Regions from separate parts of the Stappia sp. ICDLI1TA098 genome, predicted to be linked through region 2. Evidence: predicted binding sites of a transcription regulator. Region 2 holds the regulator's gene; each other region holds the start of a gene.
The links. Region 2 encodes PhoB, which activates phosphate uptake and scavenging genes when phosphate is short. Its sites were predicted from a motif close to TGTCATNNANCTGTCAT; they were not measured.
Positions count from the first base shown of each region.

Region 1: the regulator PhoB is predicted to act here: its motif matches at 5,896-5,912, upstream of phnF (phosphonate metabolism transcriptional regulator PhnF).
Region 3: the regulator PhoB is predicted to act here: its motif matches at 8,032-8,048, upstream of ACSLUQ_RS18325 (YdcH family protein).

Region 1 is NZ_JBTZBT010000001.1:142,546-152,895, reverse strand. It holds gene phnC (phosphonate ABC transporter ATP-binding protein) at 1-335, opposite strand, end outside; gene ACSLUQ_RS00625 (DapH/DapD/GlmU-related protein) at 437-1,066, opposite strand; gene phnL (phosphonate C-P lyase system protein PhnL) at 1,078-1,809, opposite strand; gene phnK (phosphonate C-P lyase system protein PhnK) at 1,812-2,606, opposite strand; gene ACSLUQ_RS00610 (alpha-D-ribose 1-methylphosphonate 5-phosphate C-P-lyase PhnJ) at 2,603-3,529, opposite strand; gene ACSLUQ_RS00605 (carbon-phosphorus lyase complex subunit) at 3,526-4,650, opposite strand; gene phnH (phosphonate C-P lyase system protein PhnH) at 4,652-5,275, opposite strand; gene phnG (phosphonate C-P lyase system protein PhnG) at 5,275-5,751, opposite strand; gene phnF (phosphonate metabolism transcriptional regulator PhnF) at 6,039-6,845, shown strand; gene argE (acetylornithine deacetylase) at 6,842-8,002, opposite strand; gene ACSLUQ_RS00580 (M24 family metallopeptidase) at 8,016-9,200, opposite strand; gene ACSLUQ_RS00575 (Lrp/AsnC family transcriptional regulator) at 9,418-9,903, shown strand; gene ACSLUQ_RS00570 (NAD-dependent succinate-semialdehyde dehydrogenase) at 10,078-10,350, shown strand, end outside.
Region 2 is NZ_JBTZBT010000002.1:114,792-125,141, reverse strand. It holds gene ACSLUQ_RS10900 (ATP-binding protein) at 1-388, shown strand, start outside; gene ACSLUQ_RS10895 (substrate-binding domain-containing protein) at 543-1,574, shown strand; gene pstC (phosphate ABC transporter permease subunit PstC) at 1,640-3,109, shown strand; gene pstA (phosphate ABC transporter permease PstA) at 3,106-4,455, shown strand; gene pstB (phosphate ABC transporter ATP-binding protein PstB) at 4,469-5,266, shown strand; gene phoU (phosphate signaling complex protein PhoU) at 5,372-6,076, shown strand; gene phoB (phosphate regulon transcriptional regulator PhoB) at 6,146-6,844, shown strand; gene ACSLUQ_RS10865 (GcrA family cell cycle regulator) at 6,967-7,497, opposite strand; gene ACSLUQ_RS10860 (acetylornithine transaminase) at 7,989-9,188, shown strand; gene argF (ornithine carbamoyltransferase) at 9,188-10,117, shown strand; gene ACSLUQ_RS10850 (Hsp33 family molecular chaperone) at 10,117-10,350, shown strand, end outside.
Region 3 is NZ_JBTZBT010000004.1:156,630-166,979, forward strand. It holds gene ACSLUQ_RS18285 (L,D-transpeptidase family protein) at 1-96, shown strand, start outside; gene ACSLUQ_RS18290 (DUF882 domain-containing protein) at 288-2,060, shown strand; gene ACSLUQ_RS18295 (tetratricopeptide repeat protein) at 2,221-3,045, opposite strand; gene rpsU (30S ribosomal protein S21) at 3,621-3,848, opposite strand; gene ACSLUQ_RS18305 (MATE family efflux transporter) at 4,277-5,707, shown strand; gene ACSLUQ_RS18310 (5-(carboxyamino)imidazole ribonucleotide synthase) at 5,783-6,886, opposite strand; gene purE (5-(carboxyamino)imidazole ribonucleotide mutase) at 6,899-7,396, opposite strand; gene ACSLUQ_RS18320 (YdcH family protein) at 7,541-7,750, opposite strand; gene ACSLUQ_RS18325 (YdcH family protein) at 8,073-8,252, shown strand; gene ACSLUQ_RS18330 (acyl-CoA synthetase) at 8,362-9,999, opposite strand; gene ACSLUQ_RS18335 (sulfite exporter TauE/SafE family protein) at 10,119-10,350, opposite strand, start outside.

The DNA of each region.
Region 1 (10,350 bases), on a different contig from region 2:
TTGAGCGCGGTCGAGCGGTGGTTGAGCCGGCCAAGCAGGACGTTGGTCAGCACGTCGAGGCGCGGAACCAGGTTGAACTGCTGGAAGATCATGGCGCAGTCGCGCTGCCAGTTCCGCAGCCCCCGGCCCCGCAGAGCGGAAACCTCCAGACCGTCGAACACCAGCCGGCCACCGGTCGGATCGATCAGCCGATTGATCATGCGAAGCAGGGTGGACTTGCCCGCGCCGGAGCGCCCGATGACGCCGACCATCTGACCTTGCGGGATGTCGAGCGTCACCGCCTTCACCGCAGTGAATGTGCCGAATTTGCGCGTCACACCGTCGAGTTTGAACATTTGCGCCCCGATTGTCGTTATCGGGGCCTGCGTAATGCGCCAACATGACAACCTGCCTGCGATTTCGTGAAGGTTTTCTGACAGCGCACACCAACTTCACTTCAGCGCATCCCGTTACTTTCCATGTATTTAGCCAGGAACTCTTCCGCATTGAGCAGACGAAAATCCTCCAGAGCCCTGCGCAACCGGTCATGATCCCAGTCCCACCAGGCCAGCTTCTGCATTCCCGCCGCGATATCTGGAGAAAAGCGCTCGCGAATAAGCTTTGCCGGCACACCGCCGACAATCGTGTAGGGCGCGACATCGCGCGAGACGACGGCACCCGCCCCAATCACCGCACCATCGCCGACGGTGACGCCGGGCAGCACCGTTGCGCCATGCCCGATCCACACATCGTGGCCGATGCGCACGCGCCCTTCGCGCCGCCAGTCGAAAAAGGCCTCCTCCGTCCCCGCGTCCGGCCAGTAGTCGTTGGCCCGGTAGGTGAAGTGGTGAAGCGTCGCCCGCCACGTCGGATGATTGGGGGCGTTGATGCGCACGGCGGCGGCGATATTCGCGAACTTGCCGATATCTGCGCACCAGATGACGCAGTCCTGCGTGACATAGGAATAATCGTCGAGGGTGGCCTCGCTGATGCGCGAGCGCTCTGCGACCTCCGTATAGCGGCCGAGGCGGCTGTCCACGACGCTGGCGGTCTCGTGCACCAGTGGCGTTTGCGAAAGCTTGGTCATCGTCGCCCCCTTCACGCCGCACGCGCCGGAGAAAAGACGGTGACGTCGACGATCCGGTCGGCCACCGCCTCGCGCACCTCCTCATCGTGGAAGATGCCGATCTGGGCGACGCCGCGCGCCTTCTTCTCGGCGATCATCTCGATGACGATCCGCCGGTTCACCGCATCGAGCGAGGCCGTCGGCTCGTCGAGAAGCAGCACCGGATGATCGGTGATGAAGCCGCGCGCAATGTTGACGCGCTGCTGCTCGCCGCCGGAAAAGGTCGCCGGCGGCAGGGACCACAGCCGTTCCGGCAGATTGAGGCGCTCAAGAAGCGCCGCCGCCCGTTCGCGCGCGGCCGAAGGCTCGATGCCCCGCGACACGAGCGGCTCCGCCACCACGTCGCGCGCCCCGACGCGCGGCACCGTGCGCAGGAACTGGCTGACGTAGCCCATCGTGTCGCGCCGAACGCGGATGATCGCGCGCGGATCGGCGGCGACGAGATCGACCACCCCCTCCCCGTGACGCAGCAGGATGCTGCCCGAGTTGGCGGCATAATTGCCGTAGAGCATCTTCAGGATCGAGCTCTTGCCCGCCCCCGACGGACCGCCGAGCACGACGCATTCGCCGGCCATGACCGAGAAATGCGCGCCCTCGACCACGGGAAGCTGGACGCCGCCCTGAAGGTGCATGGTGAAGGCCTTGGAAAGGCCCGCGACGCAAAGGGCGACACCGGGTTCCAACCCGGAAGAAAGCTTGCTCATGGTCACACCTGCAGGATCGAGGAAACGAGAAGCTGGCTGTAGGGCGCCTGCGGATCGTCGAGAATGCGGTCGGTGAGGCCGGCCTCGACCACCTCCCCACCCTTCATCACGATCATCCGGTGCGACAGCAGCCGCGCCACCGCGAGATCGTGGGTGACGACGATGGCCGCCAGCCCGAGATCGGAAACGAGGCCGCGCAGCAGATCGAGCAGGCGCGCCTGCACCGAGACGTCGAGGCCGCCGGTCGGCTCGTCCATGAAGACGAGACGCGGGCCGGTGACCAGGTTGCGGGCGATCTGCAGACGCTGGCGCATGCCGCCGGAAAAGGCGCGCGGCTGGTCGTCGATGCGGTCCTCGTCAATCTCGACGCGACCGAGCCACTCGGTCGCGGTCTCGCGGATGCGGCCGTAGTGACGCTCGCCCACCGCCATCAGCCGCTCGCCGACGTTGGCGCCGGCGGACACCGTCATGCGCAGCCCGTCGGCCGGGTTCTGATGGACGAAGCCCCAGTCGGTGCGCATCAGCAGCCGGCGCTCGGCCTCCCCGAGGCCGTAAAGATCGCGCACCGTCCCGTCGCGCATCCGGTAGCTGACCGAGCCGGACGTGGGTTCGAGCCGGGTCGAGATACAGTTGAGAAGCGTGGTCTTGCCCGATCCGCTCTCGCCGACGATGGCAAGCACCTCACCCGGATAGACATCGAAACTCACGTTCTCGCAGCCGATGCGCGCACCGTAGGACTTGGTCAGTCCCGCGACGGAGAGCAGCGGCAGGTCGTCGTCATGTGCAAGCCCGCTCATGCCACGGTCTCCTTGCTGCCATAGGCCTCATCGGGCGCGAGGCGGCCGCGGTGGCCGGCCGCGAGCCGTTCCTCGCAATGGTCGGTGTCGGAACACACGAACATCCGCCCGCCCTTGTCATCGAGCACCACCTCGTCGAGGTAGACGCCCTCCGCGCCGCAAAGCGCGCAGGGTTCATCGAAGCTCTGGATCTCGAAGGGATGATCCTCGAAGTCGAGGCTGACGACCCGCGTGTAGGGCGGGATCGCGTAAATCCGCTTCTCGCGGCCCGCGCCGAAAAGCTGCAGAGCGGGGGAATTGTCCATCTTCGGATTGTCGAACTTGGGCGTCGGCGACGGGTCCATCACGTAGCGCCCGGCGACCAGCACCGGATAGGCGTAGGTGGTGGCGATATGGCCGTGGCGGGCGATGTCCTCGTAGAGCTTGACGTGCATCAGCCCGTATTCCTCGAGCGCGTGCATCTTGCGCGTCTCGGTCTCGCGCGGCTCCAGAAAGCGCAGCGGCTCGGGGATCGGCACCTGATAGACCATGACCTGCCCCTCGCGCAGAGGCGCTTCCGGGATCCGGTGGCGTGTCTGGATGATCGAGGCCTCGCCCGTGTGCGTCGTCACCGCGACGGCCGCGACCTTCTGGAAGAAGGCGCGGATCGAGACCGCGTTGGTGGTGTCGTCGGCGCCCTGGTCGATGACCTTGAGCGTGTCATCGGGACCGATGATCGAGGCCGTCACCTGTACGCCGCCCGTGCCCCAGCCGTAGGGCATCGGCATCTCGCGGCTGGCGAAGGGGACCTGATAGCCGGGGATGGCGATCGCCTTGAGGATCGCCCGGCGGATCATCCGCTTCGTCTGCTCGTCGAGATAGGCGAAGTTGTAGCTGGCGATGTCGCCCGACACCGCGCCGGTTCTCGTTGCGCTCGTGCTCATTCCGCAGCCTCCGATGCCGGGGTCGCCGTCTCGTCGTCTCGCGCGCGGGCGGCCTCGAACTCGGCGCGCATGCGGCGCACCAGATCCAGCTCCGCCTGGAAGTCGACGTAGTGGGGGAGTTTCAGGTGCTCGACGAAGCCGGTCGCCTGAACGTTGTCGCAGTGGGAAATGACGAATTCCTCGTCCTGCGCCGGCGCCACCCGGTCCTCGCCGAACTCGTCGGCCCTAAGCGAGCGGTCGACCAGCGACATGGCCATGGCCTTGCGCTCCGACTGGCCGAAGACCAGCCCATAGCCACGGGTGAACTGCGGCGGCGCCTTCGCCGAACCGGCGAACTGGTTGACCATCTGGCATTCGGTGACGCGCACCTGCCCGAGCGAGACGGAGAAGCCCAGCTCCGGCACATCCATCTCAACCTCAACCAGCCCCAGGCGGATTTCACCGGCGAAGGGATGGGTGCGGCCATAGCCGCGCTGGGTGGAATAGCCGAGCGCCAGCAGAAAGCCCTCGTCGCCACGCGCCAGCGCCTGAAGCCGGAGATCGCGGGCCATGGGAAACTCGGTCGGCTCGCGGGTCAGGTCACCGGAGGGCTCGGCCCTTTGCGCATCGCCCGCCGCCGCGCCCTCGATCAGGTCCTCTCCGGCGAGAATGTCGGCGACCCGCATCAGCGGCTCGCCCTCGCTTGCGCGCATCGGTGCGGCGGCGACCTCGCTGTCGCCGGCCAGATCCGGATCGAGCAGGCGATGGGTGTAGTCGAAGGTCGGCCCGAGCACCTGCCCGCCCGGCAGGTCCTTGTAGGTCGCCGACACCCGCCGCTCGGCAATCATTGCGCCGGTCTCGAGCGGACGCGAGGCGCCAAAGCGCGGCAGGGTCGTCCGGTAGGCGCGCAGCAGGAAGATCGCCTCGATCATGTCGCCCCGCGCCTGTTTGACGGCAAGCGCGGCAAGCTCGGGTGCATAGAGCGAGGCTTCCGCCATCACCCGGTCGACGGCAAGCGAAAGCTGCTCGACGATCTGGGCGACGGAGACGGAGGGAACCGAACGGTCCCCGCGCCGACGGTCGGCAAGCATCTCGTGGGCATTGGCGATGGCGGCCTCGCCACCCTTTACAGCCACATACATGTCAGCGGGCCTCCATGTCGGTCGCGGCAATCACGGTGCTGCGCGGCAAGGCGAGGATCTCGCTGCCGGCAACCAGCACCACGTCGATGCCACGGGGAAAAAGCAGGCGGTTGTCGGCGCGCGCGGCGAGGAAATCCGCGGGAAGTCCCCTGGGCGCGATGACACGGGATCCGTCGATGCCGGGCCCCTGGAGCGTCAACCGCTCGCCGCCCTCAAGTGCCTCGATCTCAAGCACCAGGGTGGTCGAGCGGTCCGGATACTCCTGGCTTCCCTGCGAAAGCGCGCAAAGCCCCGGCGCTTCGGCGGCGGGCGCGAAGGCGAAGTCGGCCTTGCCCTCATCGTCGCTCAGCGGCGCGCCGCACTGGAAGGCAATCCAGGCGGCAACGGTATCTCCGCGCAGCGAGGGAGAAAGCCAGACAGGCGTGTCGGCATCGCAAAGCGCCAGCGCGATGGCGCCCGCCCCGACGCCAAGCGGGGCCGGCGGCGCGACCTCCACGGCAAGCGGCACGACCGTGCCCGGCCGCGCGGTGGCGTCCATCAGGACGCGAAACACCCCTTGCGCACCGAACACCGGCTCGGCAAAGCCGCCGGCAACGGCGATGGCGGAAAGATCTGCGGTGCTCATCAGTCGTCTCCGCGAACCATGGTGAAGAAGTCGACCCGCGTCGCGGCGGCCTCGCGCCGGACCTTCGAGGCCTCGCCGGCGCGCGCCTCGGCGAGTGGTTCGGCGACATCGCGCAGCAGCGCCTCGCAGCACCCGCCCTGCGACCAGAGCGCGGCAAGGGTGGCGCAAAGCCGGGCCTTGGCCTTGTCCTGACCGAGCGCGTAGGCATGGCCAACCGTGCCGTCGTCCAGACGCACGGTGGCGCGGGTGACCACCGCCTCGCCCAGGTTGAAGGGCGCGCCGTCGCCACCGATGCGCCCGCGCAGCATGACGAGCCCGGTCTCCGGCCCGCGCACCGGCTGCGCCTCGGGCACCGCGCCCAGCGCCTGTACACAAGCCTCGATCTCGGCGCGCGGCGAGGCGGCAAGCACGTCCATCAACGCCTTGAGCCCCGCCATTTGGGGCGAGAGATCCTCTGCCCGCTCAGAAGTCGTCATCGGTTCGCTCCGTTTCGAACTCGCCTCGCCCCGTTCCGGCGGCGCCGGTCGTCGGGGCCTGTCGTCCTGCCGAGGGTTTTACGCCTCTCCGCAAAATTTGTCTAGTGTTATAGACAACCAACAAATGTAAGATACCGCTGTCCCATGACGGGTTGATGACCGCTGGCGCGAAAATAGCCGGCCGGCAGCAGTGCAGGCGGAAAGCGGCTGGCTTGATGCCGGCGGCGCAATGGGGCAAACACGCGCAACGGAAACGGGCCGGAACGCGGCCGGAGCAAGGTGCTGGCGTGAGCGAAGCGGACAGGGACAGCGGCGAAACGACGGGCAGGAGCGGAGACGAGGCCGCCCCCCGGGGGCTCGACCGACAGACCGGCGTTGCCCTGTGGCGACAGATCGCCGACGACATCCGCGCCGCCATCGGCAACGGTGTCTATGACGACACCGGCCGCCTTCCGACAGAGGCGGCCCTTGCCTCCCAGTTCGAGGTCAACCGCCACACGGTGCGCCAGGCGCTTTCGGCCCTGGCCCGCGAAGGCGTGGTCGAGACCGTGCAGGGGCGCGGCACGACCATCGTGCCACGGGCGCGCCTGACCTATCCGATCGGCCCGCGCACACGGTTTTCCGCCGGCCTCGGCGGCCAGGTCTCGCGCACTGTGGGACGGCTGATCGAGACGGTCGGCGAACCGGCGACCGTCGCTGTTGCCACGGCGCTCGGCCTCGCCGAGGGAGCGGGCGTCCTGCGCATGGAAGTGGTGAGCGAAGCCGATGGAACCCCTCTGTCGCGCGCGACCCACTGGTTCGACGCCATCCGTTTCGAGGCGCTTCCCGGTCACTTCCGCGAGCTTGGCTCGATCACCAAGGCGTTCGCCGCCTGCGGGGTTTCCGACTACATGCGCGTGTCGACGGAGATCTCGGCCGCACCGGCAAGCCGCACCGACAGGGCTGATCTCGCCCTGCAGCCGGGCGCCGTGGTGCTGCTGACCCGCTCGCTCAATGCCGACGGCGAGGGACGCCCGATCCAGCTCAGCCTGAGCCGCTTCGCCGCAGACCGGGTAACGCTTTCGGTCACCACCGATCCCGAGAAAAAAGCCTAGGCGGAGAGTTTCCGCGCGAGGCCGCCGAGCATGTCGAGGCAGGCGGAGAGCTGGTCGAGGCTGACGAATTCATCCGGCTTGTGGGCCTGGGCGATGGAGCCCGGGCCGCAGACGACCGCCGACATGCCGAGCGACTGGAAAAGGCCCGCCTCGGTGCCGAAGGCAACCACGTCCGCCCCGTTTGCCCCGGTGAGCGCCGCCACGATGCGTCGGGCCTCATTGTCGTCGACCGGTTCCAGCCCCGCAACCTCGCCGATGACATGCGTCAGCACCTCGGCCTCCGGCGCGACCCTGCGCATGTCCGGCAGCAGTTCATCGCGCACATAGGCCCCGATCGCCTCGCAGACGAACCGCTTGTCGTCCTCGCTGACGGGGCGCATCTCCCAGTCCACAGAGGCATGGCCGGGAATGACGTTGTGGGCGACGCCGCCGGCGAGCCGCCCGACCTGAAGCGTCGACCAGGGCGGTTCGAAGCGGCTTGCCGCCGGAGCACGCCCCTTCAACGTCTCGCGCAGCTCCATCAGCCGGGAGACGTAGCGCACCGCGTATTCGACCGCGTTGACGCCGAGTTCCGGCCGCGAGCCGTGCCCCTCCAACCCGGAAAAGACGGTGGTGTACTCGCAGCAGCCCTTGTGTCCCTCGATGATCCGCATCTCTGTCGGCTCGCCGATGATCGCGACCGAGGGACGCATCTCCCAGCGGGCGATCTCCTCCACCAGCCGGCGCGCGCCAAGGCAACCGACTTCCTCGTCGTGGGTGAGGCAGATGTGGACGGGCCGCACCAGATCCGTATCGGCGAAACGCGGCGCCATGGCCAGCGTCGCGGCGATGAAGCCCTTCATGTCGCAGGCGCCACGCCCGTAGAGGAGCCCGTCTTCCGCGCGCAACCGGAAGGGATCGGAGGACCAGTCCTGATCCTCCACCGGCACCACGTCGGAATGGCCGGAAAGCACGATGCCTCCATCCGTCTGCGGCCCGATGGTGGCAAAGAGATTGGCCTTGTGGCCGGTCTCGTCGGTCAGCACCGCGGTGCGCGCGCCCAGCGCCCCGAGCCTGTCGGCCGCATAGGCGATGAGCTCCAGGTTGCTGTCGCGCGAGACCGTGGGAAAGGCGATCAGCTCCGCAAGGATCTCGCGCGTGTCGTCAATCAACGCCATGAAGCGCCCTCCTTCACTCCTTGACGTAGAGCGCCCGGGGCCGGTTGCACAGGCATTCCGCCGGGCCGTTCTCCCGGATGACGATGCTTTCGGTGATTTCCAGACCCCAGTCCTGCATCCACAGGCCCGGCATGAAGTGAAAGGTCATGCCGGCCTCCAGCACGGTCTCGTCCTCGATGCGCAGCGAGATCGTGCGCTCGCCCCAGTCGGGCGGATAGGAAATGCCGATGGGATAGCCGCACCGCGCCGCCCGGTCGATGCCGGCCCGCTCGAGAGGCGCCGCGAGCGCCCGCGCGACATCCGCCGCCCGGTTGCCGACGCGCGCCGCATCGAGTCCTGCCTCCAGCCCCTCGACCAGCGCCTTTTCCGCATCGCGCAGATACTGCGGCGGCTTGCCGAGGAAAATCGTCCGACAGAAGGGCGCGTGATAGCGCCGGTAGCAGCCGGCGATCTCGAAGAATGTCGCCGTCTCCGCCTGGATGTGCCGGCCGTCCCAGGTGAGATGCGGGGCCGCCGCATCCGACCCGCTCGGCAGCAGCGGCACGATGGCGGGATAGTCGCCCCAGGCGTCCTCGGTGCCACGGATCGCGTCGGCGTAGATGTCGGCGACCAGATCGGTCTTGCGCATGCCCGGACGGATGCGCTCGATGACCCCGTCAATGATCTTTTCCGAGATCCGCGCCGCCCGGCGCATGAAGACCAGTTCCTCGTCCGACTTCACCGCCCGCTGCCAGTTCACCAGTGCCGTGGCATCGACGAAATGCGCCTCCGGCATCTCGGTCTGAAGCACGGCGAAAGCCTTGGCGGTGAAATAGTAATTCTCCATCTCCACGCCAATGCGCGCCTCGCCATAGCCGTTCTGCACGATCAGCGCGGCGAGCGTCTCCATCGGGTGACAGACGTTGGACTGGACGAAATAGTCGGGATAGGCGGCGACCCGGTCGTCATCCATCCACACCGTGCGCACCGCGCCGTTGGCGTCCTGCCGCCGCCCCCACCAGATCGGATCCGCGTCGAGGAAGACGAGAACGCCCTGATGCACATAGAAGGACCAGCCGTCGTAGCCCGTCAGCCAGGCCATGTTGGACGGGTCCTCGACGAAGAGCGCATCGATGTCGCGCTCGCGCATGGCGGAGCGGACCTTTTCCAGACGGCGGGAGAATTCCATCTGGGAAAACGGGAGTTCGGTCGCCGGCATCGCTCCTCCTCATGCGCGGTTCGTGGTGCGGGATCGGGGCGAAAGGTCGATCTGACACCCCATTTTCGTTCTAATCACGGCGCAAAGCCCTTGGACAGACCTTATGTTGCCCCGCCCGAGCGCGCGTCGTGCCTGAGCATTTTCGTGTCGGATGAACGACAATGCTCCCGGCGCGGCCACGATGGACAGCCGCAAGCACCCCGGCTATGACCGGAAGATGATCCGCCTCGACGACCGCGACATCGCCATCCTGAGGGTTCTTGCCCAAGAGGGCCGTCTTTCCAAGGCGGACCTGGCGCGGCGCATCGCGCTCAGCCCGACCCCGTGCTGGGAGCGCCTGAAGCGGCTTGAGAAGGCCGGCATCATCGAGGGATACCGTGCGGAGATCGCACTCAAGAAGATCGCCCCGCATGTCACCGTCTTCGTCACGCTGGAGCTTGCAAATCACAGCGGCGCGACGCTGGCGGCCTTCGAGCGCGCGGTGATGACCATCCCCGAGGTGCAAAGCTGCTGGTCGCTTGGCGGCGGCTTCGACTATCTGCTGCAGATCGTCACCCGCGACATCGACAGCTATCAGCGCCTGATTGACAGGATGCTGGACAATGGCACCGCCATCGCCCGCTACTATACCTATATCGTCACCAAGGCCGTGAAATCCGCAGGTCCTCCCCCCTTCGAGGTGCTCTTCTCCGACGGAGACTGAACGAAAGCGGCGGCGGGCGACCGATCGGACCCCACCCGGCTCGAAGAAAAGACGGATCGTCTGCCGGCCGGCGCGCTTTCAGACCCGCCTTCTTCCGGATTTCGCCCAAGCTTCGGGAACAGGCGGCCTGCACCGACAGCCGCATGATCCTCACAACCGGCGGGAGACGGGACCATGAAGAAGGCAACGCGGCGCATCGAAGACGGAACGCAGGCCGGCACCGAGCCCGGCGGTTTCGCCGGCACGCTTCTCGACGACCCGCGCCTGCTGAGAACCTTCTCCTACATCGACGGGCGCTGGGCGGCGGCGACCGACGGCGCCACCTTCACCGTTGCCGATCCCGCCGACCTTGAGCCCATCGCCGAGGTCGCCCGCCTTGGTGCCGGGGAGGCGCGCACCGCGGTAGATGCGGCCGCGCGCGCCTTTCCCGCGTGGGCCTGGCTGTTG
Region 2 (10,350 bases):
ACTGATCGAGGTCATCGAGAACCTGACGGAAAACGGCATCAAGTACGGGGCGACCGGCGGTCGGGTCGAGATCGCGCTTTTCGCCCAGGGCGGGGAGGGGGAGAACGGCCCCGCACGCGCGCCCCGGCAGTGGTGCATCAGCGTGCGCGACCATGGGCCAGGCATCGCGCCGGAGCATCTGCCGAGGCTGACAGAGCGCTTCTACCGCGCCGACGTCGCGACGAGCCGCGAGATGAAGGGCACCGGCCTCGGTCTGGCCATCGTGAAACACATCCTTACCCGTCACAAGGCGCGCCTCGATATCGAGAGCAAGCTCGGGGAGGGGGCGCGGTTTACTGTCAAAATACCGGCTGCGGAAACGCACCCGGCGATTGGCTCAAGCAAATAATGTATATAATTCATGTACTTATACTGTCATAAAACGGATACGAAAGCTTCATAGAAGGATCACGGCGCGGGACTAGGGTCCCCCTGCCCTTGACGGAATAAGTTCGCAAGGGGACGCACGAAATCCTGAACATCCAGGGAGAAGTCAGGTGAAAATCAAAGCCCTTCTCAGCGCGACGGCGCTCGCTGTTGCCGCGACCTCCTTCGCCGGCGCTGCCCATGCCCGCGACCAGATCCAGATTGCCGGCTCCTCGACGGTGCTTCCCTACGCCTCGATCGTTGCCGAAGCCTTTGGCGAGAATACCGATTTCCCGACCCCGGTCGTCGAGTCGGGCGGTTCCTCTGCCGGTCTCAAGAAGTTCTGCGCCGGCGTCGGCGAGAACACCATCGACATCGCCAATGCGTCGCGCCCCATCCGCGACAAGGAGATCAAGGCCTGCGCCGAGGCCGGCGTGACGGACATCATCGAAGTCCGCATCGGCTATGACGGCATCGTCTTCGCCTCCGACATCAAGGGTAACTCCTTCAAGTTCACCCCGGCCGACTGGTACAAGGCGCTCGCCGCCGAGATCCTCGTCGACGGCAAGCTCGTCAAGAACGAGCTGACCTCGTGGAAGCAGGTCAACGACCAGCTCCCCGATCAGCAGATCCAGGCCTATGTTCCCGGCACCAAGCACGGCACCCGTGAAGTGTTCGAGGAGAAGGTCATCCTGCAGGGCTGCGAAGACAGCGGCGCGCTGAAGGCGATGATCGACGCCGGCACCGACAAGAAGGCCGCCGAGAAGGCCTGCATGTCGCTGCGCACGGACGGCCGCTCGGTCGACATCGACGGCGACTACACCGAGACGCTCGCCCGTATCGATGCCAACAAGGACGGCATTGGCGTGTTCGGTCTCTCGTTCTACGAGAACAACACCGACAAGCTGCAGGTCGCGACCATGGCCGGCGTCACGCCGTCCACCGAGACGATCGCGTCCGGCGAATACCCGGTTTCCCGCCCGCTGTTCTTCTACGTCAAGAAGGCGCACATCGGCGTGATCCCGGGCCTCAAGGAGTACGCCCAGTTCTTCGTCTCCGACGAGATTGCCGGCCCCTCCGGTCCGCTCGCACAGTATGGCCTGGTCTCCGATCCGGAGCTGGCCAAGGTCCAGGAAGCGGTTGCCAGCGAAACCGTCCTGACCCACTAAGCCGACTAGAAACGAAGGGGCGGCCTGGCCGCCCCTTCCCCTTTTCCCATGTCGGATGGAACCTCATGTCATTGCCAGTGATCCTGCTCGTGCTGCTTGCGCTTGCCGCCGCGGGCTTTTTCCTCGGGCGTGCCCGCGCGCTCGCATCGGTTGGCGGTGACGGTCGCCTGCTGCATTCCCTGCCCAATTATTACGGCTGGAATGTCGCGCTCGTCACGCTGCTCCCGGCGCTTCTTGCCCTTGCTGTGTGGCTGGCCGTCCAGCCCGCGGTTGTCGAAAGCCGTGTTTCCTCCATGATCTCGACGCAAGCCGCCGAGGAGAGTTCGCTCGATCTGGTGATGAGCGACGTTCGCCGCATCGCCCACGGCCTCGATCTTGCCGTGGAAGCTGGCGTCATGACGGCGGAGAAGGCTGATTCCATCCGCACCGAATTCACCGATGTGCGTGATAGGCTGGGTGATGTTGGCGTCGCCCTCGGCTCCGACGTCACATCCGAGACGCTGCACGCGGCACAGCGCTACCGCGAGCTTGATCGCGTCGGCCTGATGGCCCGCACGTTCGCCATTCTGGCGCTGGCGCTTGCCGGCTTCGCCTATGGCTACCTGCGCTCTAGCAAGGACTTTCGCGCCCGCAACAGCGTCGAGAAAGTGATCCTGGCGCTGCTGATCATCTCTGCCTCGATCGCGATCCTGACAACGCTCGGCATCGTGCTGTCGCTGATCTTCAACACGGTCGAGTTCTTCCGCCTCTATCCGGCGAGCGAGTTCTTCTTCGGCACCACCTGGAGCCCGAGCTTCGGCGGCGGTTCCGAACTTGGCATCGTTCCGCTGATCTGGGCGACGCTCTACATCTCCTTCATCGCACTGGCGGTGGCGGTTCCCGTCGGCCTTTTCGCCGCTGTCTACCTTTCGGAATACGCCCCTCCGGTCGTGCGCGCTGCGGCCAAGCCGATGCTCGAGGTTCTCGCCGGCATTCCGACCATCGTCTACGGCCTGTTCGCACTGCTCACCATCGGGCCGCTGCTCGTCAGCGCCTTCGGCTCCGGCGGCGTGCTCGGTGTCGACTGGATGGCCGGCGGCACGGCGGTCATGACCGCCGGCCTCGTCATGGGCATCATGCTGATCCCCTTCGTCAGCTCGCTCTCTGACGACATCATCAACGCGGTGCCGCAGGCCATGCGCGACGGCTCGCTCGGCCTCGGCGCCACCCATTCGGAGACGGTGAAGCAGGTGATCCTGCCGGCCGCGCTTCCGGGCATCGTCGGCGCCATCCTGTTGGCCGCCTCGCGTGCCATCGGCGAGACCATGATCGTTGTGCTCGGCGCCGGCGCCGCCGCCAAGCTCAGCCTCAATCCCTTCGAGGCCATGACAACCGTGACGGCCAAGATCGTCAGCCAGCTCACCGGTGACGCGGACTTCGCCTCGCCGGAGGCGCTCGTCGCCTTTGCGCTTGGCATGACGCTCTTCGTCATCACGCTCTGCCTCAACATCTTCGCCCTCTACATCGTGCGGAAATACCGGGAACAGTACGAATGACCGACGCGACCGTGACCAAATCGCCGGCGTCGGATACGACACCGGCCCGCCGCAAGACCTCGCTGCTCGAGGTCGACGCCCTGACCCGCAAGCGCAATGCCGCCGAGACGCGCTTCCGTCTCTATGGCATCGCCGCAATCCTGATCGGCCTGCTTTTTCTGGTCGCCTTGCTCTGGGCGATCTTCTCCAACGGGCTCAGCGCCTTCAGCCAGACCTTCTTCAGCGTGCCCGTGGCCCTGGAGAAGACGGCGGTGGAGCAGGCCGAGAAGTCGATCGTCAAGACGTCCAAGTACAATCTGATGATTGAGGCCGGACTTGAGGCCCAGCTCAAGTCCGCCGGTATCTCGACCGACATGAAGGGCCGCGACCTGCGGCTGATGCTCTCCTCCGGCGCTGCCGCCCAGGTGCGCAACTTCGTGTTGGCCAACCCGGACCGGATCGGCGAGACGGTGACCTTCGACCTGTTGGCGTCCTCGCGCGTCGACGGCTACCTGAAGGGCCGCGTCTCGCGGGAGGCGCTCGTCAACGACAAGAACCTCGACGCCAGCCACCTGGACATGATCGATGTCCTGAAAAAGGCCGGCATCGTCCAGAAACGCTTCAACACCGCCTTCATCCTGGGCTCGGACGCCTCCGACTCGCGTCCCGAGGAGGCCGGCATCGGCGTTGCGATGATCGGCTCCCTCTACATGATGCTGGTGGTGCTGGTCCTGTCGCTGCCGATCGGCGTCGCCGCCTCCATCTATCTGGAGGAATTCGCCCCCAAGAACCGGTTCACGGATCTGATCGAGGTGAACATCTCCAACCTGGCGGCCGTGCCTTCGATCGTCTTCGGTATCCTGGGTCTGGCGGCGTTCATCCAGTTCGCGCATCTGCCCCAGTCGGCTCCGCTCGTCGGCGGCCTGGTGCTGACGCTGATGACGCTGCCGACGATCATCATCTCGACCCGCGCCTCTCTCAAGTCGGTGCCGCCGTCGATCCGCGACGCGGCTCTGGGGGTTGGCGCCTCGAAGATGCAGTCCGTGTTCCACCACGTTCTGCCGCTCGCCATGCCGGGCATCCTGACGGGAACGATCATCGGCCTTGCCCAGGCTCTCGGCGAGACCGCGCCGCTGCTCCTCATCGGCATGGTCGGCTTCATCGCCTCCAACTACCCGACGTCGGCCGTCTCCGGTTTCCTGGAGCCGAACTCGGCGATGCCCGCCCAGATCTACGAGTGGGCCAAGCGCGCCGATCCCGCCTTCTACGAGCGGGCATGGGGCGGCATCATCGTTCTGCTCGTTTTCCTCATGACCATGAACATCCTCGCGGTGATCCTGCGCCGCCGCTTCGAGCGCCGCTGGTAAGGACTGACACGCCATGAACCAAATGCCCAAAGCCGAGAAGGTTGCCGCCATGAACAACATGAAGATCCTGGCCAGGAAGGTGCAGGTCTACTATGGCGAGACGCATGCGATCAAAGACGTCGACCTGCAGATCGAGGACAAGACGGTCACCGCCTTCATCGGCCCGTCGGGTTGCGGCAAGTCGACCTTCCTACGCTGCCTCAACCGCATGAATGACACGATCGACAGCTGCCGCGTCGAAGGCGACATCGAGATCGATGGCGAGGATATCTACGATCCCAAGGTGGATCCGGTGCAGTTGCGCGCCAAGGTCGGCATGGTGTTCCAGAAGCCGAACCCGTTCCCCAAGTCGATCTTCGACAATGTCTCCTACGGACCGCGCATCCACGGTCTTGCCAGCAACAAGTCCGGGCTTGAGGAAATCGTCGCCTCGAGCCTGCAGAAGGCCGGCCTGTGGGAAGAGGTCAAGGACCGTCTCGACGAGCCGGGAACCGGCCTTTCCGGCGGTCAGCAGCAGCGCCTGTGTATTGCCCGCGCCATCGCGGTCAGTCCCGAGGTGATCCTGATGGACGAGCCCTGCTCGGCGCTGGATCCGATCGCGACCGCCAAGGTCGAGGAGCTGATCGACGATCTGCGCGCCAACTACACCATCGTGATTGTGACGCACTCCATGCAGCAGGCCGCGCGCGTCTCCCAGCGCACCGCCTTCTTCCATCTCGGCAATCTTGTCGAGGAGGGAGACACCAAGGAGATCTTCACCAACCCTGCGGACAAGCGGACGCAGGACTACATCACCGGACGCTTCGGCTGACGACAAGGCGGGTTGGTCCGTGCCCATGCACCCTGGAAAGGGTGCGGGCGCGGGCCTGCCCCGGCTTCCCGATCCCGTTACCGCCGTCGGCGGAGGAGATGAAGAATGACTAGCCATACCGTTACGTCTTTCGATGAAGAGCTGAAGTCCATTGCCGGGCGCGTCTCGGAGATGGGCGGCCTCACCGAGGCCATGCTCAATGAGGCGATCTCGGCGCTGATCCGCATGGACAAGGATCTCGCGCGCCGCGTCGTGCTCCAGGACAAGCGTGTCGACCAGCTGCAGTTCGAGGTCGAGGAGCAGGCGATCCTGGTCATCGCCCGCCGCCAGCCTGTCGCCCAGGACCTGCGCGATGTGATTTCCGCCATGCGCATCTCCAACGACCTGGAGCGCGTCGGCGATCTCGCCAAGAACGTGGCCAAGCGCGTCATCGCCATCGACGGGTCCTTCGATTCCAAGAAGTTCGCGCTTGGCGTGGAGCACATGACCGAGCTTGCCCAGCAGCAGCTCAAGGACGTGCTCGACGCCTATGCCAGCCGCGACACGGCCGAGGCCGAGGCAGTGCGCGAGCGCGACGATGCGGTCGACGCGCTTTACACCTCGATCTTCCGTGAACTGCTCACCTACATGATGGAGGATCCGCGCCAGATCTCGATCTGCGCGCATCTGCTCTTCTGCGCCAAGAACATCGAGCGCATCGGCGACCATGCGACCAACATCGCCGAAAACGTCATCTACATGACGACCGGCGTGCAGCCGATGGACGAGCGCCAGAAGCAGGACGAGACCGGCGTCGAGACCAACGTCTGACGCCTTCGAAACGGACAGGGTCCGGCGGCATAGCCGGGCCCTTGCGACTGACATACGAGGTTTCCGGGAATGCCGAAGGTTCTGATTGTCGAGGACGAGGAACCGCTTGCCATGCTTCTGAGGTACAATCTCGAAGCTGAGGGCTACACGGTCGAGACCTGCATGAGGGGCGACGAGGCCGATATCCGGCTGCGCGAAAACCAGCCCGACCTTCTCCTGCTCGACTGGATGTTGCCGGGTCTGTCCGGCATTGAATTGTGTCGTCGGCTGCGCTCGCGGGCCGAGACCGAGCGCCTGCCGGTGATCATGCTCACGGCGCGTGGCGAGGAGCAGGAGCGCATCCGCGGCCTGGCGACAGGTGCCGACGACTATGTGGTCAAGCCCTTCTCGATCCCCGAGCTCATGGCACGGGTGCGCGCCATGCTTCGGCGCGCAAAGCCGGAGGTCGTCTCCTCGTTGCTGCGCGCCGGCGATCTCGAACTCGACCGTGAAACGCACCGGGTGCGTCGCTCTGGCCGCGAGATCCATCTGGGGCCGACCGAGTTCCGCTTGCTGGAATTCCTGATGACTTCGCCCGGCCGTGTCTTCTCGCGCGAGCAGCTGCTCGACGGTGTATGGGGACATGACGTCTATGTGGACGAGCGCACCGTCGACGTTCACGTCGGTCGCCTTCGCAAGGCGATCAACCGGGGCAAGGCGCCGGACCCGATCCGCACCGTGCGCGGCGCAGGCTACGCCTTCAACGACCAGTTCGCCCAGGCGTCTTGAAACGGCCTTTCCCGGCGGGTCGGATCCGGACCCACCGCCAGGAAATGGAGCAACCAGCCGTCAACGAAAAAGGCCCGCGCGATGCGCGGGCCTTTTTTCTGTGGCACCCTGCTGTGGCGATATCAGCCGGTCGCGGCCGCCGTGTTGCGCTCGCGACGGCGGTCATTCGCCGGCTGGTAGGCCATGCGGCAGTGATACGGGCAATAGGGCACGCCCGGATTGGAATTGTTGCCGCAGAAATAGAAGTCATCCTTGGTCGGATCGCCGATCGGCCACTTGCAGGTGCGCTCGGTGAGCGTCAGGATGGTGGCGCGCTTGGCGATGGGGACCAGTTCCGCAACGGGCTTCTGCTGCGGTGCGGGGGCCGGGGAAGGAGCCATCTTCAGCGCCGTGGCGCCGATGGTCTGCGGTGCGCCGGCGTTGGTCTCGGGCGCTTGCGCCGTCTCGGCGCCGGCTGTGGGCTGCGTGGTCTTGCGCGATGGCTTGGCAGCGTTCGTCGGCGCCTTGGCACGGCCGGAGAGGCCCAGCCGGTGCACCTTGCCGATGACCGCGTTGCGCGTCACGCCGCCGAGCTCGGCGGCGATCTGACTCGCGCTCAAGCCTTCGAGCCAGAGCTTCTTGAGAAGGTCGACACGCTCGCTTGTCCAGGACATGCGTCTCACTCCGTCTTCGTCGTCCGTCCGGCATATGGTTAAAAAAACCTTGCCGGCACACCCTGATGGTGTCCCGCCTATTGCCGGATTTTGAGGCTATTCTGAGTCAAGCACACGAGATGTCGTGTCTCTGATGTCTGAAACCTACAATATGCCGCGTTTTTCGTGCAAGTCGTTGGCCCGATTCACTTGGGGATAGTCGATGTTTTCCCCAATTAAGGAGGTCTCGGGCGCGGGGCGTGCAAAAACGGGCGGATTGCTATTTCGTTGACTTTCGCTCGGCTGGGCGGTGTATAACGAAACCCTGTTGTCGTGCCGCCTTTCGGGGCGGCGCTATGCTTTTAAGGGGGGCAAATGCCCGCCTGTTTTCGTTGCCGCGTGAGCGCGTGGCGCGGGAGGGCATGGCGGCGGCGACGGGTTCATCCGATGACGGGCCATGAGGTGGGCGGCCAGGGAAAGGCGCGCCACCGGCAACAAGGAGCAAGACGGCTATGGTTGGCTCAACTCTCTACCCGACCTACAACCGCGCGAACCTGGAGTTCGAACGCGGCAATGGTGTCTGGCTGGAGACGACCGATGGCCGACGCTTTCTCGATTGCGGCTCCGGCATTGCGGTGAACTCGCTCGGCCACGGCCATCCGGCGCTTGTCGAGGCGCTGAAGACGCAGGCCGAGAAGCTTTGGCACGTGTCGAACGTCTACACGATCCCGGGCCAGGACACCTTTTCGCGCAAGCTGACCGAAGCGACCTTCGCCGATCGGGTGTTCTTCACCAATTCCGGCGCCGAGGCACTGGAATGCGCGATCAAGACGGCGCGGCGCTACTTCTATTCGAAGGGCGAGCCGGAGCGGGTCGACATCATCACCTTCGAGGGTGCCTTCCACGGCCGGACGCTGGCGACCATCGCCGCCGGCGGTCAGGCGAAGTACCTCGAGGGCTTCGGGCCCAAGGCTCCGGGCTTCGTGCAGGTTCCCTTCGGCGACCGCGAGGCGCTGCTGGCCGCGATCTCCGACACGACGGCCGGTCTCCTGATCGAGCCGATCCAGGGCGAGGGCGGCGTGCGGTCCGTGCCGACCGAGACGCTGCGCGACCTGCGCAAGATCTGCGACGACAACGGCATCCTGCTGCTGCTCGACGAGGTGCAGACCGGCGTCGGACGCACGGGCAAGCTCTTTGCCCATGAATGGGCCGGCATCACCCCGGACATCATGGCGATTGCCAAGGGCATCGGCGGCGGCTTTCCGGTTGGCGCCTGCCTTGCGACCGAGGAGGTTGCCTCCGGCATGCAGCCGGGCACCCACGGCACGACCTATGGCGGCAATCCGCTCGCCATGGCGGTCGGCAACGCTGTGCTCGACGTGGTGCTCGCCGATGGCTTCCTCGAGGACGTGCGCGACAAGGGCCTGCTTTTGACGCAGAAGCTCTCCGGCGTCATCGACCGGCATCCGGAGATTTTCGAGGATCTGCGCGGCAAGGGCCTGTTGCTCGGCCTCAAGTGCCGTGTCCCCAACGGAGCCTTGCTTGAGCGTTTCCGCGCAGAGGGCGTGCTTGCGATCGGCGCCGGCGACAACGTACTGCGCATCCTGCCGCCGCTGACGATCACCGCAGAGGAGATCGAGGAAGCCGTGGCGCGCATCGAGAAGGCAGCCATTGCCATGGAAGCAGAGCTGAAGCAGGGAGCTGCCGAATAATGACTGTCCAGCCCCGCCATTTTCTCGACCTCACCGAGGTCGGGGCAGACGAACTGCGCTCTATTCTCGACGGCAGCCGCCGCATCAAGGAAGCGCGCGGTCCGGTTCGCGTCAGCGGCACGGGGCCGCTGGCCGGCCGCGTGCTCGCCATGGTGTTCGAGCAACCGTCGACGCGCACGCGCATTTCCTTCGACGTCGGCATGCGTGAGCTCGGCGGCGAGACGTTGATGCTGACTGGCGCGGAGATGCAGCTCGGTCGCGGCGAGACCATCGCCGACACCGCGCGCGTTCTGTCGCGCTACGTCGACGCGATCATGATCCGCATCCTTGATCATGACGCGCTGCACGAACTGGCGGAACATGCGACCGTTCCGGTGATCAACGGCCTGACCAAGCTCACCCATCCGTGCCAGATCATGGCCGACGTGCTCACCTTCGAGGAGAAGAAGGGCAAGATCGCCGGCCGGTCCGTCGCCTGGACTGGCGACAGCAACAATGTGCTGGCCTCCTGGGTTCATGCGGCGGCGAAGTTCGATTTTGAACTGCGCATCGCCACGCCCTCCCAGCTTGCCCCCCCGGCGGATCTTATCGCCGCTGCCCGCAAGGCCGGCGCCGAGATCAGCCTGACCGACGATCCGTTCGAGGCCGTGCGCGGCGTCGATGCGGTGGTCACCGACTGCTGGGTCTCGATGGGTGACGACGAGGGCGACCGCCACAACATGCTGAAGCCCTATCAGGTCAACAGCCGGCTGATGGGCGAGGCCGACGCCGACGCGATCTTCATGCATTGCCTTCCCGCGCACCGCGGTGAGGAGGTCACGTCCGAGGTGATGGACGGCCCGGCTTCCGTCGTCTTCGACGAGGCGGAAAACCGCATGCATGCGCAAAAGGGCATTCTTGCCTGGTGCTTTGGAGCCCTGCAGGCCTGATGACTGTTGCTGAAGAACTCGACCGGCTCGGCGTCCAGCCGGCCGGTCGCGATGCCGTCCTGCCCTATTCGGTGGAGCCGCTCGACGTGCGCGGCCGTGCCGTGCTTATGGGCCCGGTTCTCGACAAGATCCTGAAGCGCCACGCCTATCCGACGCCGGTGTCACGCCTGCTGGCGGAAGCTGCGACGCTCGTCGCGTTGCTTGGAACCTCGCTGAAGTTCGACGGGCGCTTC
Region 3 (10,350 bases), on a different contig from region 2:
GGCGAGAGCAGGAAGGCGGAGGCGCTGTCCATCAAGCAGCAGCGGGCTAAGCTGATGCAGCTTCGCATGCGCGGCGGCAACGACATGTATCGCTGAAGCGGCTGGCCTGGCCGGGTCATCGGGCGAAACGGCATATTTGTTGGCGCGGACAAGAGGGTTTGCCGCTTTTTTTCGGAATTGATGCGCATTTGCCACGATTTGCGCTCAATTTTGAATACGGTAAAGGCTTCTTAACCTAGGTCCCTTACATCAGTCCAATTGGGGGGCGGATGTCGGCGGCACCGCCGATGAAATATGCGAGACTGACATTGCTCGAGGCATGGTTCTCCCTGCGGGGTCTTCGCGTCTGGGCGTCTGCGATGATGATCGCGGCCGCGTGCCTGATCGCGCTTCCGTTCACGGCTTCGACAGCCGCGGCGGAGACGCGGACGCTGAAGCTCTACAACACCCACACGCATGAGCGGGTTTCGATCACGTTCAAGAAGAACGGGCGCTATGTCTCCGAGGGACTGCGCGAGCTCAACCGCTTTCTGCGCGACTGGCGCCGCAACGAGGTCACCAAGATGGACCCGGCGCTGTTCGACCTGATCTGGGAAGTCTATCGCGACGCCGGCGGCTCGGAGCCGATCCATGTCGTGTCGGGCTACCGTTCTCCCGCCACGAACAACATGCTGCGCGGTCGCTCCCGTGGCGTCGCCAAGAAAAGCCAGCATATGCGCGGCAAGGCGATGGATTTCTTCATTCCCGGCGTGAACCTCGCCAAGCTGCGCGCCACGGGCCTGCGCAAGGAAATCGGCGGTGTTGGTTTCTATCCCACGTCGCGTTCGCCTTTCGTGCACATGGACACCGGCTCGGTGCGGCACTGGCCGCGGATGACCCGGACCCAGCTTGCCCGTGTCTTCCCGCGCGGCGACACCATTCACATTCCCACCGACGGCAAGAAGATGCCGCGCTATGCGGAAGCGCTGGCGCGTCACAAGCCCGGCTCAAAGAGCTCAACGCGTACGATGGTGGCAAGTGCCGCGCCGAGCGCGTCCGTGCGTAGCTCCGGCGACCTCGAGCGTGGCGGCGCTGCCCGTCGCGCCGGCCTGTCCGGCAACCAGGGCCCGGGCCTGATCGCGCGTCTGTTTGGCGGCGACGAGGACGAGGGCGATCAGAGCGCGACGAGCGCCCCGACGCCGCCGGCCCCGATCCGCAGCCGTATTGCCGCAGCTCCCGAAGCCGCACCGGTTCCCGCTCCCGCACCCGCCGACGCGCCTCCGGGCGTGAAGGTGGCCGAGGTCGAGGCGCCGGCGACGGCGGAACCCGATCCGGTCGTCATCGCCCAGGTGCTGCCGCGCCTGAAGCCGGCGGGCTTTGCCGCCGTGGTCGCTGCTGCCCGTGCCGGCTCCGTTACACCGGGGACGCTTGAGGCGCAGGCCCAGCGTCTCGCCAGCGGCCTTCCGCCCGTCGATGCACCGGCGACCGCCGCTGAACGTCCTCTCGTTGTGGCCTCTGTGGCGCCGATTGCAAAGCCGGCTGAACTGCGGCAGGGCCCGGTTCCTCAGCAAGCCGCGCGCAGCGCCGTTCCGCGTCCTGCTCCGGCCGACGCCGCCTCGGCAATCGCCGCCGTCACTGGCGGCACCGCGCCGCAGCGCAAGCCGCAGACCGACCTCGGTGGCGCGACGCTGGCCTTCGCGCCGTCCTCGAGCATGGCGTCCGCCTCGGCGCTTCCGTCCGCGCCTGTCGGTGTACCTCAGCGGCGCGAGACCCGTGGCAAGGCCGATGCTGCCTCGCTGGCCGGCCGGCTGCCGGACCCGATCATTCGCGATCCGTTGGCCCGCTTCGCTTCGTTGCCGGATCGCTCGCTTCCCGACCTGATCTCGGGAACAGTGAACACGCGCACCTTGACCTTCGCGCAGTTGCGTCATCCGAACCAGCGTCGTCTCGAGCTGCTGCTCGCGCCGGGCGGTCGGGTCTACGCCAATCGTTTCTCGGCGGCCCATAGCTCCGGCTCTCCCCGCTCGGATCGCTTCGAGGGGCCGGCGGTGGTGATGTTGCCGGTGGTGTCCTTCCAGTAAAAGACCGTCTTCCCGGTCTCGTGTGACAACGAAAAACGCCCGCGGTCCGATCCGGACAGCGGGCGTTTTTCGTTTCGATCTCGCGGATCGCGGCAGGCCTGGATCAGCGGCCTCGGCGAGGAGATTGCGGGGCGCCGCGCGGAGCGTTCGCCCGTTCTCCTCAGCGGGCGGGCAGTGCCGCGGAGGTTCCGCGGTCGATGCGGCCGAGGCCTTCCTTGGCAATCGTGTTTGACGGGTCGATGCCGAGCGCACGGGAATAGGAGCGGCGCGCATCCTTGGTCTGGCCGGTGGTCTCGAGCGCGAAGCCACGGTTCGCCCATGCGACGGCGGAACGCGGGTCGCGGTTGACGGCATCGGAGAGATCCGAGAGCGCTGCCTTGGGATCGTTCAGCGCCAGATACGACAGGCCACGGGCGATGTAAGGCTCGGCCGCGTTCGGATCGAGACCGATGGCGGTCGCGAAGTCTTCGACGGCGCGGGTGTGGTTGCCCTGGGCCTGATAGATCAGGCCCCTGTTGTGGAAGGCGCGGGCATTGCTCGAATCAAGCGCGATCGCGGCATTGAAGTCGGCCAGCGCCAGATCGTTGCGCCCGAGCGAACGATAGGCATTGCCCCGCCCGACGAGCGCGGCGTCATAGTCCGGCTTGATGCGCAGGGCCGCGCTGTAATCGTTGACGGCCGCCTGCAGATTGCCCATGCGCCGGTAGACGAGAGCCCGGTTCGCATAGGACTGGTAGGAGTTTGGCTCAAGCTTCAGCGCGGTGTTGAAGTCGGCGATGGCCTGGTCGTAGCGGCCGGCGCGTCCGTAGGCGATGCCCCGGGTGTTGTAGGCGCTGGCGTCGCGCGGATTCGATTCAATGACAGCGTTGAGGGAATCGATGTTGGCGGTCGAGCCGGCCGACTGGTCGATCTGGACGCCGTTGGAAAAATTCGAGGACTGGCAGCCGGCAAGCGCCAGCCCGCCCGCCAGGAGCGCCGCGAGCATCGTAGGGCGAGGTCTGTCGGCGCTCCGGAAATCGGTGCGCCGGGCATCCGCCTCGATGAAAAAATCAGCCCGCGCTGTCGCTTTCCGCATTGCCGCTCCTGCCCCTTGGCTCCTGTCGCACGAAGATCAGCCGTGCCTTGCCCGTTTGCCGTCATCACATGCCGGGCGAAAGCCGTTCGTCGCTGCCACCCATCCTGAACACACATAATGACCGATTCGGGCCGAAACCCGACAGTACGCAGGGCGCGCCGTTGTAACGCCACAAACGCAAACGGACCAACCGCGTAGCGGATTGGCCCGTCTGAAACGTATCATGTTGCGGCGAGCCGCCCGTATGGCTCGCGTCGGCACGCGAGACGGGATATCGGCACCGACTGACCGGTAGGCCTGTGACGTATTCCGCCGCAGCCCTGGCCACGTTCGCGAGAACACGTGCCACCGAGGTAGCCCGCTGCGCAAACACTGCCAAGTTCCGTCCCTGAGAACGGACATGGCGTGGTCGCACGTTGTCCTGGAAACGCTTGAGGCAACCCCCGCATCACCGCGCCGCCCGTGCAGGCAGCGCAGAAAGGCGATTAGCGGCGGGGAGCCTTGCTCGGCAGCAGACCTTCGCGCTGGGCGCGCTTGCGCGCCAGCTTGCGAGCGCGGCGCACGGCCTCGGCCTTTTCGCGAGCCTTCTTTTCGGAAGGCTTCTCGTAGTGGCCGCGAAGCTTCATCTCGCGAAAGATGCCTTCGCGCTGCATTTTCTTCTTCAGCGCCTTGAGCGCTTGATCGACATTGTTGTCGCGGACCAGAACCTGCACGCGTTTCTTTCCCATCAAGTTTGCACGAGATGCTGCAAGGCATCCGGCGCTGGATCTCGTTCAGTGTGATTCGGAAGCGAAACCGGACGAAGTCGAAACAGACCACCATCCGTAAGGGGCAGCCGTTGCACATGATGCCGGCGGCGCCGCTTTCACGTCGCTAATCAGGTGGGTTAGTTAGCAGAGGAGTTCCGGCTTGTCCACCGCCATGAGTGGCGAAATTGCCGCTTTTCGCGCGCTTGCGGGCTTCATTGTCGCCAGCAGGGGGCGGGCAAAGCGCGGGGAACGCGCCCTTCCACCCGCCAGCCTCGCGGGTGGACATATGCGGTTGGCGGGGATACCAGACACCAACGGATCGCAGTCGGGTCCGGGCGGCCGGCGGCGCGCGAGTTTGCGCTTCGCGACGGCCATTTCTCGGAGTTGATGACATGGCGGATGCACCGTCGCAATCCACCTTTGGCGGCGGCTCGCCCGGCCAGCCGGAACCGGGCGGCAGTCCGCGGAACTGGTCTGAGTACTGGCGCTGCGAGCTTCGCCCGACGCTGTCGCTCGGCTTGCCCATGGCCGGGGCGCAGGTCGCGCAGATTGCCGTCAACACCACCGACGTCCTGATGATCGGCTGGCTCGGGGCGACCGAGCTTGCCGCCGCTGTGCTCGCGTTCAATCTCTACATCGTGGTCTGGCTCTTTGGTATTGGCGTGCTGCAGGCGGTCATTCCGCTCGCGGCGCGGGCCCGGGGCCAGAAGCGGCCGCGCGATCTGCGCCGTGCCGTGCGCATGGGCTTCTGGTTCGTGGCGATCTACTCGCTGCCGGTGATGGTGCTTCTCTGGTTCACGGAGGACCTGCTGCTGGCGTTGGGTCAGGCGCCGGACGTTGCCGCGCTGTCGGGCCAATATATGCAGGTGATGCTCTTCGGCTTTATGCCCTCGTTGATGACCATGGCGCTGCGCAGTTTCATCTCGGTGATGGAGAAGGCGCAGGTGGTGCTCTGGGCGACTATCGCCGGCGCGATCGCCAATGCGATCTTCGATTATTGCCTGATCTTCGGCCATTTCGGCATGCCGCGCCTGGAACTCATCGGTGCGGGCATCGCCTCCGTTGGAACGGCTACGGTGACCTTCCTGCTGCTTGTCGTCTGGTCGGCGCGTGACCGCCAGCTTCGCCGCTATGCCATTTTCGGCCGCATCTGGCGCTCGGACTGGCCGAAGCTGGCCGAGATCGTCCGGCTCGGCTGGCCCATCGCCGTGACGCTGCTGATGGAAGTTGCGCTCTTTTCCGCTTCATCGGTGATGATGGGGTGGATCGGAACGATCCAGCTTGCCGCCCATGGCATTGCCCTGCAGCTTGCCTCGATCACCTTCATGGTTCCGCTCGGCCTTGGCCAGGCGGCGATGATCCGCATCGGGCTTGCCGCGGGACGGCGCGACCTGGGCGCTGTCGGGCGGGCAGGCTGGACGGCGCTTGCCGTTTCGGGTGCGTTCATGGGCGTTTGCGCCATCATGCTGTGGGTCATGCCGGAACCCTTCGTGCGGTTGTTCCTCGATCTGAGAAATCCCGACGCCATGCAGGTGCTGACGATCGGCATCAGCTTCGTGTTCATGGCCGCGCTGTTCCAGATCTTCGACGGAGCGCAGGTGGTTGCCGGCAACATCTTGCGCGGGCTTTCCGACACCAAGGTTCCGATGGTGATCGCCGTCATCGGGTATTGGGGCGTCGGTTTCACGCTTGCCTATGTGCTGGGCTTCACGCTCGATTTCGGCGGACTTGGCATCTGGGCCGGTCTTGCGAGCGGGCTGGCCCTTGTCGCCGTCGTTTCGATCTGGCGTTTCGCGCAGCGCGAACGCTACGGTCTCATCTAGCGGCGGGCGTGCCGCGACATGAAAAAGGCCGGCGCATCATCGCCGGCCTTTTTTGTGTTCAGGGTGCGGTTGCCGTCAGGCGCGCAGCGGGCGCAGCCAGTTGACGTGGCCCATCTTGCGGCCCGGGCGGGTCTCGGCCTTGCCGTAGAGGTGCAGGCAGGCATCCGGCTCGGCCAGGATTCCGGCCCAGCCGTCGACCTCGTCGCCGATCAGGTTTTCCATCACGACGTCCGAATGCCGTTCGGCACTGCCGAGCGGCAGCCCGGCAACGGCGCGCATGTGCTGTTCGAACTGCGAGACATGGCATGCGGCCTCAGTCCAGTGACCGGAGTTGTGCACGCGCGGGGCGATCTCGTTGACGAGGATGCGGTGGGCGCTTCCCTGCGGGAGCACGAAGAGCTCGACGCCGATGACGCCAACGTAGTCGAGCTTGTCGCAGACCGCCTCGGCAAGCCCGCGCGCCTCGGCGGCAAGCCCACCATCGATCTGCGCCGGCACGGTCGAGGTCTTGAGAATATGGTCGCGGTGAATGTTCTCCGCCACGTCATAGGCGCGCAGGGTGCCGTCCATGCCACGGGCCGCGATCACCGATACCTCGCGCTCGAACGGGACGAAGGCCTCCAGGATCGCAGGTGCCCGGCCGATCCGCTCGAACGCGCCGACGGCGTCCTGGGGGGTGCGCAGCAGGGTCTGGCCCTTGCCGTCGTAGCCCATGCGCCGTGTCTTGAGGATGCCCTTGCCACCAAGCCTTTCGAGCGCGGGAGCCACCGCGGCGGCCTCGTCGATGGCAATGAAACCGGCGACCGGGATGCCGGCCTCGCGCAAGAAGGTCTTTTCGTGAAGCCGGTCCTGCGAGACGGCAAGCGGGCGGGGGCCCGGGCGCACGGCCACCCGTGCAGCCAGATGGGCCGCGGTGGGGCCGGGCACGTTCTCGAATTCGTAGGTCACCACATCGACCGATGACGCGAAGAGCTCCAGCGCCGCGGTGTCGTCGTAGCCGGCGATCGTATAGGTCGTGGCCACGTCGAAGGCCGGGCTTTCCGGGTCAGGGCAATAGACATGCGTCTTCAGACCGAGCGGAGCGGCGGCAAGCGCCAGCATGCGACCGAGCTGGCCGCCGCCTAGAATACCGATCGTGTCGCCGGGCACGAGCCGGCGGGTGTCGAGAGAATCGCTCATCGTGGGTTCCGGTCAGTCTTCGTCGACGGGTCGTTCGGCGACGGCATCGCGCTGGCGGGCGCGCCAGTCGTCGAGCCGCGCGGCGAGGCCGGCGTCGGTGAGGGCAAGGACGGATGCCGCCAGCAAGGCCGCATTGACCGCGCCCGCGCGGCCGATGGCCAGAGTGCCGACTGGAATGCCGGCTGGCATCTGGACGATGGAGAGGAGGCTGTCCTGTCCCTTGAGGGCGCGGGATTCGATCGGCACGCCGAAGACCGGAAGCGGGGTCATCGAGGCGGCCATGCCCGGCAGGTGCGCGGCGCCGCCAGCGCCGGCGATCACCACCTTGAACCCGGCGTCCCGTGCCGTGCGGGCAAAGTCGAACAGTCGCTCAGGGGTGCGGTGGGCGGAGACGATGCGGGCGTCGTGGGAAACGCCGAGCGCGTCGAGCGTCTCGGCCGCATGCTTCATCGTCGGCCAGTCGGACTGGCTCCCCATGATGATGGCGACCTGCGGCGTCTTGTCTGTCATGCCCACCCCTTGGATGTCGTGGCCCCTCGGGCCCTCAGGAAGGCTCCGCACTATAGGCAGCACGCGCCCGCACGCAAGGGCGAAGCGCGGCCGCGATGCGCGGCGGGTACCCCGTGTGCGCTCTGAAAGCCGGGGATGACGTTTTCAGGCGATGATGTCGGGCAGGAGCCTGTCCTCAAGGGTCGTGATGCGATCCTTGATGCAGAGCTTCTTCTTCTTCAGCCGCTGAAGTTGCAATGCGTCAGAGCGGCCGGTCTGTGTCATGGCGTCGATCGCCATATCGAGATCCCGGTGCTCCTGTCTGAGCTTCGCCAGCTCGATACGCACCACCTTGTCATCGAGCTCGCTGCTCATCGTCGCATCCATGCCGCCACTCCATACGCCGTGCGCCAAATATGCCATGACGGGTCACCGGGCACCACATCCTGCCGCAGGCGCGGCAATGCCGGAGAGTTCTCTGCGCCATGATGTCGCGCCACGGCCCGTCCTGAGTTGGAGGATAGCGCGAGGACGGCGCGAAAGGTAGGGGAATGCCGCGCCGCACGCGATGTCTCGCGTTTTTGCCTCTACGGAAAGAATTGGCTAACGCAGCCTTCGGACGGCGACCTGAACCGTTCGACAGCCTCGTTTTCCTGTGTCACACTCCTGTCGTCAACGCGAAGACAAGGAGGAATAAATGTCCCTTCAGTCGCATCTCGTCGAACTGCAGAAGCGTCACTCCGACCTCGAGCGCAAGCTTGAGGAAGCGATGCGCCACCCGAGTTCGGATTCACTCGAGATAGCCTCGCTCAAGCGTCGTAAACTACAGCTCAAGGACGAGATCGCGAGGATCAACTCCTCCGCGACAATTCACTGAAGTCACGCCTTGACGACAGTTGGCCTTCTTCCCCCCGATGAAGGCCCAGAAGACCAGAAGCCGCGGCATAGCCGCGGCTTTTGTCTTTGTGGGACGGTGACTTTCCGGGTCAGACGGAGCGGGCCATTTCGCGCAGCACGAACTTCTGGATCTTGCCGGTGGAGGTCTTCGGCAGTTCGGTGAAGACAACGGTGCGGGGCACCTTGTAGCTGGCCAGATGCGTGCGGCAGAAGGCGATGAGTTCCTCCGCGCTCACGCTGGCATCCTGCAGAAGCTCGACGAAGGCGCAAGGCGTCTCGCCCCACTTCTCGTCGGGTTTGGCGACAACGGCGGCCCCGAGCACGTCCGGGTGCCTGAACAGCGCTTCCTCCACCTCGATGGAGGAAATGTTCTCGCCGCCGGAAATGATGATGTCCTTGGAGCGGTCCTTGAGCTGGATGTAGCCGTCCTCGTGCAACACGCCGAGGTCGCCGGAGTGGAACCAGCCGCCGGCGAAGGCCTCCGCCGTCGCGTCCGGGTTCTTCAGATAGCCCTTCATCACCACGTTGCCGCGGAACATGACCTCGCCGAGCGTCTCGCCGTCGGCGGGCACCGGCTCCATCGTCAGCGGATCGCGCACGCTCAGGCCTTCGAGGGCCACGTAGCGCACACCCTGGCGGGCCTTCAGCGCGGCCTGCTCGGCCGCGGGGCGCTGGTTCCATTCGCCCTTCCATTCGTTGACGACGGCCGGGCCGTAGACCTCGGTGAGGCCGTAGAGATGCGTGACGTTGAAGCCCGCCTCGCGCATCGCGGCGAGCACGGATTCAGGAGGCGGGGCGGCAGCGGTGAAAAAGTCCACCGCCCGGCCCTCGAGGTCGCGTTTGTCGGACTCGGGCGCGTTGAGCAGCGTCGACATGACAACGGGCGCGCCGCACAGATGGGTGACGCCTTCCTCCGCGATCAGGTCCCAGATCGGTTTCGGACGAACCCAGCGCAGGCAGACATGGGTGCCCGCCACAACCGAGATCGACCAGGGGAAGCACCAGCCGTTGCAGTGGAACATCGGCAGCGTCCACAGGTACACCGGGTGGCGCCCCATCGCGGCGGTAAGGATGTTCGCCTGGGCCAGCAGGTAGGCGCCGCGATGATGGTAGACGACGCCCTTCGGGTTGCCGGTGGTGCCGGAGGTGTAGTTGAGCGAGATCGCGTCCCACTCGTCCTCGGGCAGCGACCAGGCGAAGTCCGCGTCACCCGAGGCGACGAACTCCTCGTAGTCGCGGCTGCCGAGTTTCTCTCCCGTTTGCGGGAATTCCAGGTCGTCATAGTCGATGACGACCGGCTTCACCGTGGCAAGCGCCAGGGCTTCCTTCATGACCGGCGCGAATTCCCGGTCGGTGATGATGAGCTTCGTCTCGGCATGGTCGAGCTGGAAGGCGATGACCGCCGCATCGAGGCGCGTGTTGAGCGAATGCAGCACCGCCCCGGTCATCGGCACGCCATAGTGCGCCTCGAGCATCGGAGGGGTGTTGGAGAGCATGGCCGTCACCGTGTCGTTCTTGCCGATGCCCTGGCGGGCCAGGGCCGAGGCGAGCTTGCGCGCGCGCTCGTAGAACTCAGCGTAGGTGCGGCGCTGGCGTCCGTGGACGATGGCGACCTGCTGGGGAAAGATGTCTGCGGCGCGCGCCAGGAAGCTGAGAGGCGAAAGCGGCGTGTGATTCGCCAGGCATTTGTCGAGATCGCGCGTGTACGGATTGCCGGTTGCGGCCATGTGGTGTCCCTCGCTGCCGGTGTCCTGTCGCCCCGGCTTCGTCTTTTCCTTGCAGGTCAACAAAGCCGCAAAAGCACCGCACTTTCAACCGGTACCATTGGCTGGTGTGGTTTGCACCGTCAGGCGAGGATGCCGACGATCCCGTCCCACAGCAGCTTGCAGCCGATGATGCCGACCGCCGCATAGGTGATCCGGTAAAACAGGGCGGCGTTCACCCGCTTCACCAGCCAGACGCCGGCCAGCGTCGCGAGCGGGGCAAGCGGCAGCAGCACGGCCGAGGTGGCGAGGTTCTCCGCGTCGAACTGGCCGAGCGCGGCATAGGGAATGAGCTTGATCGCATTCATGGTGGTG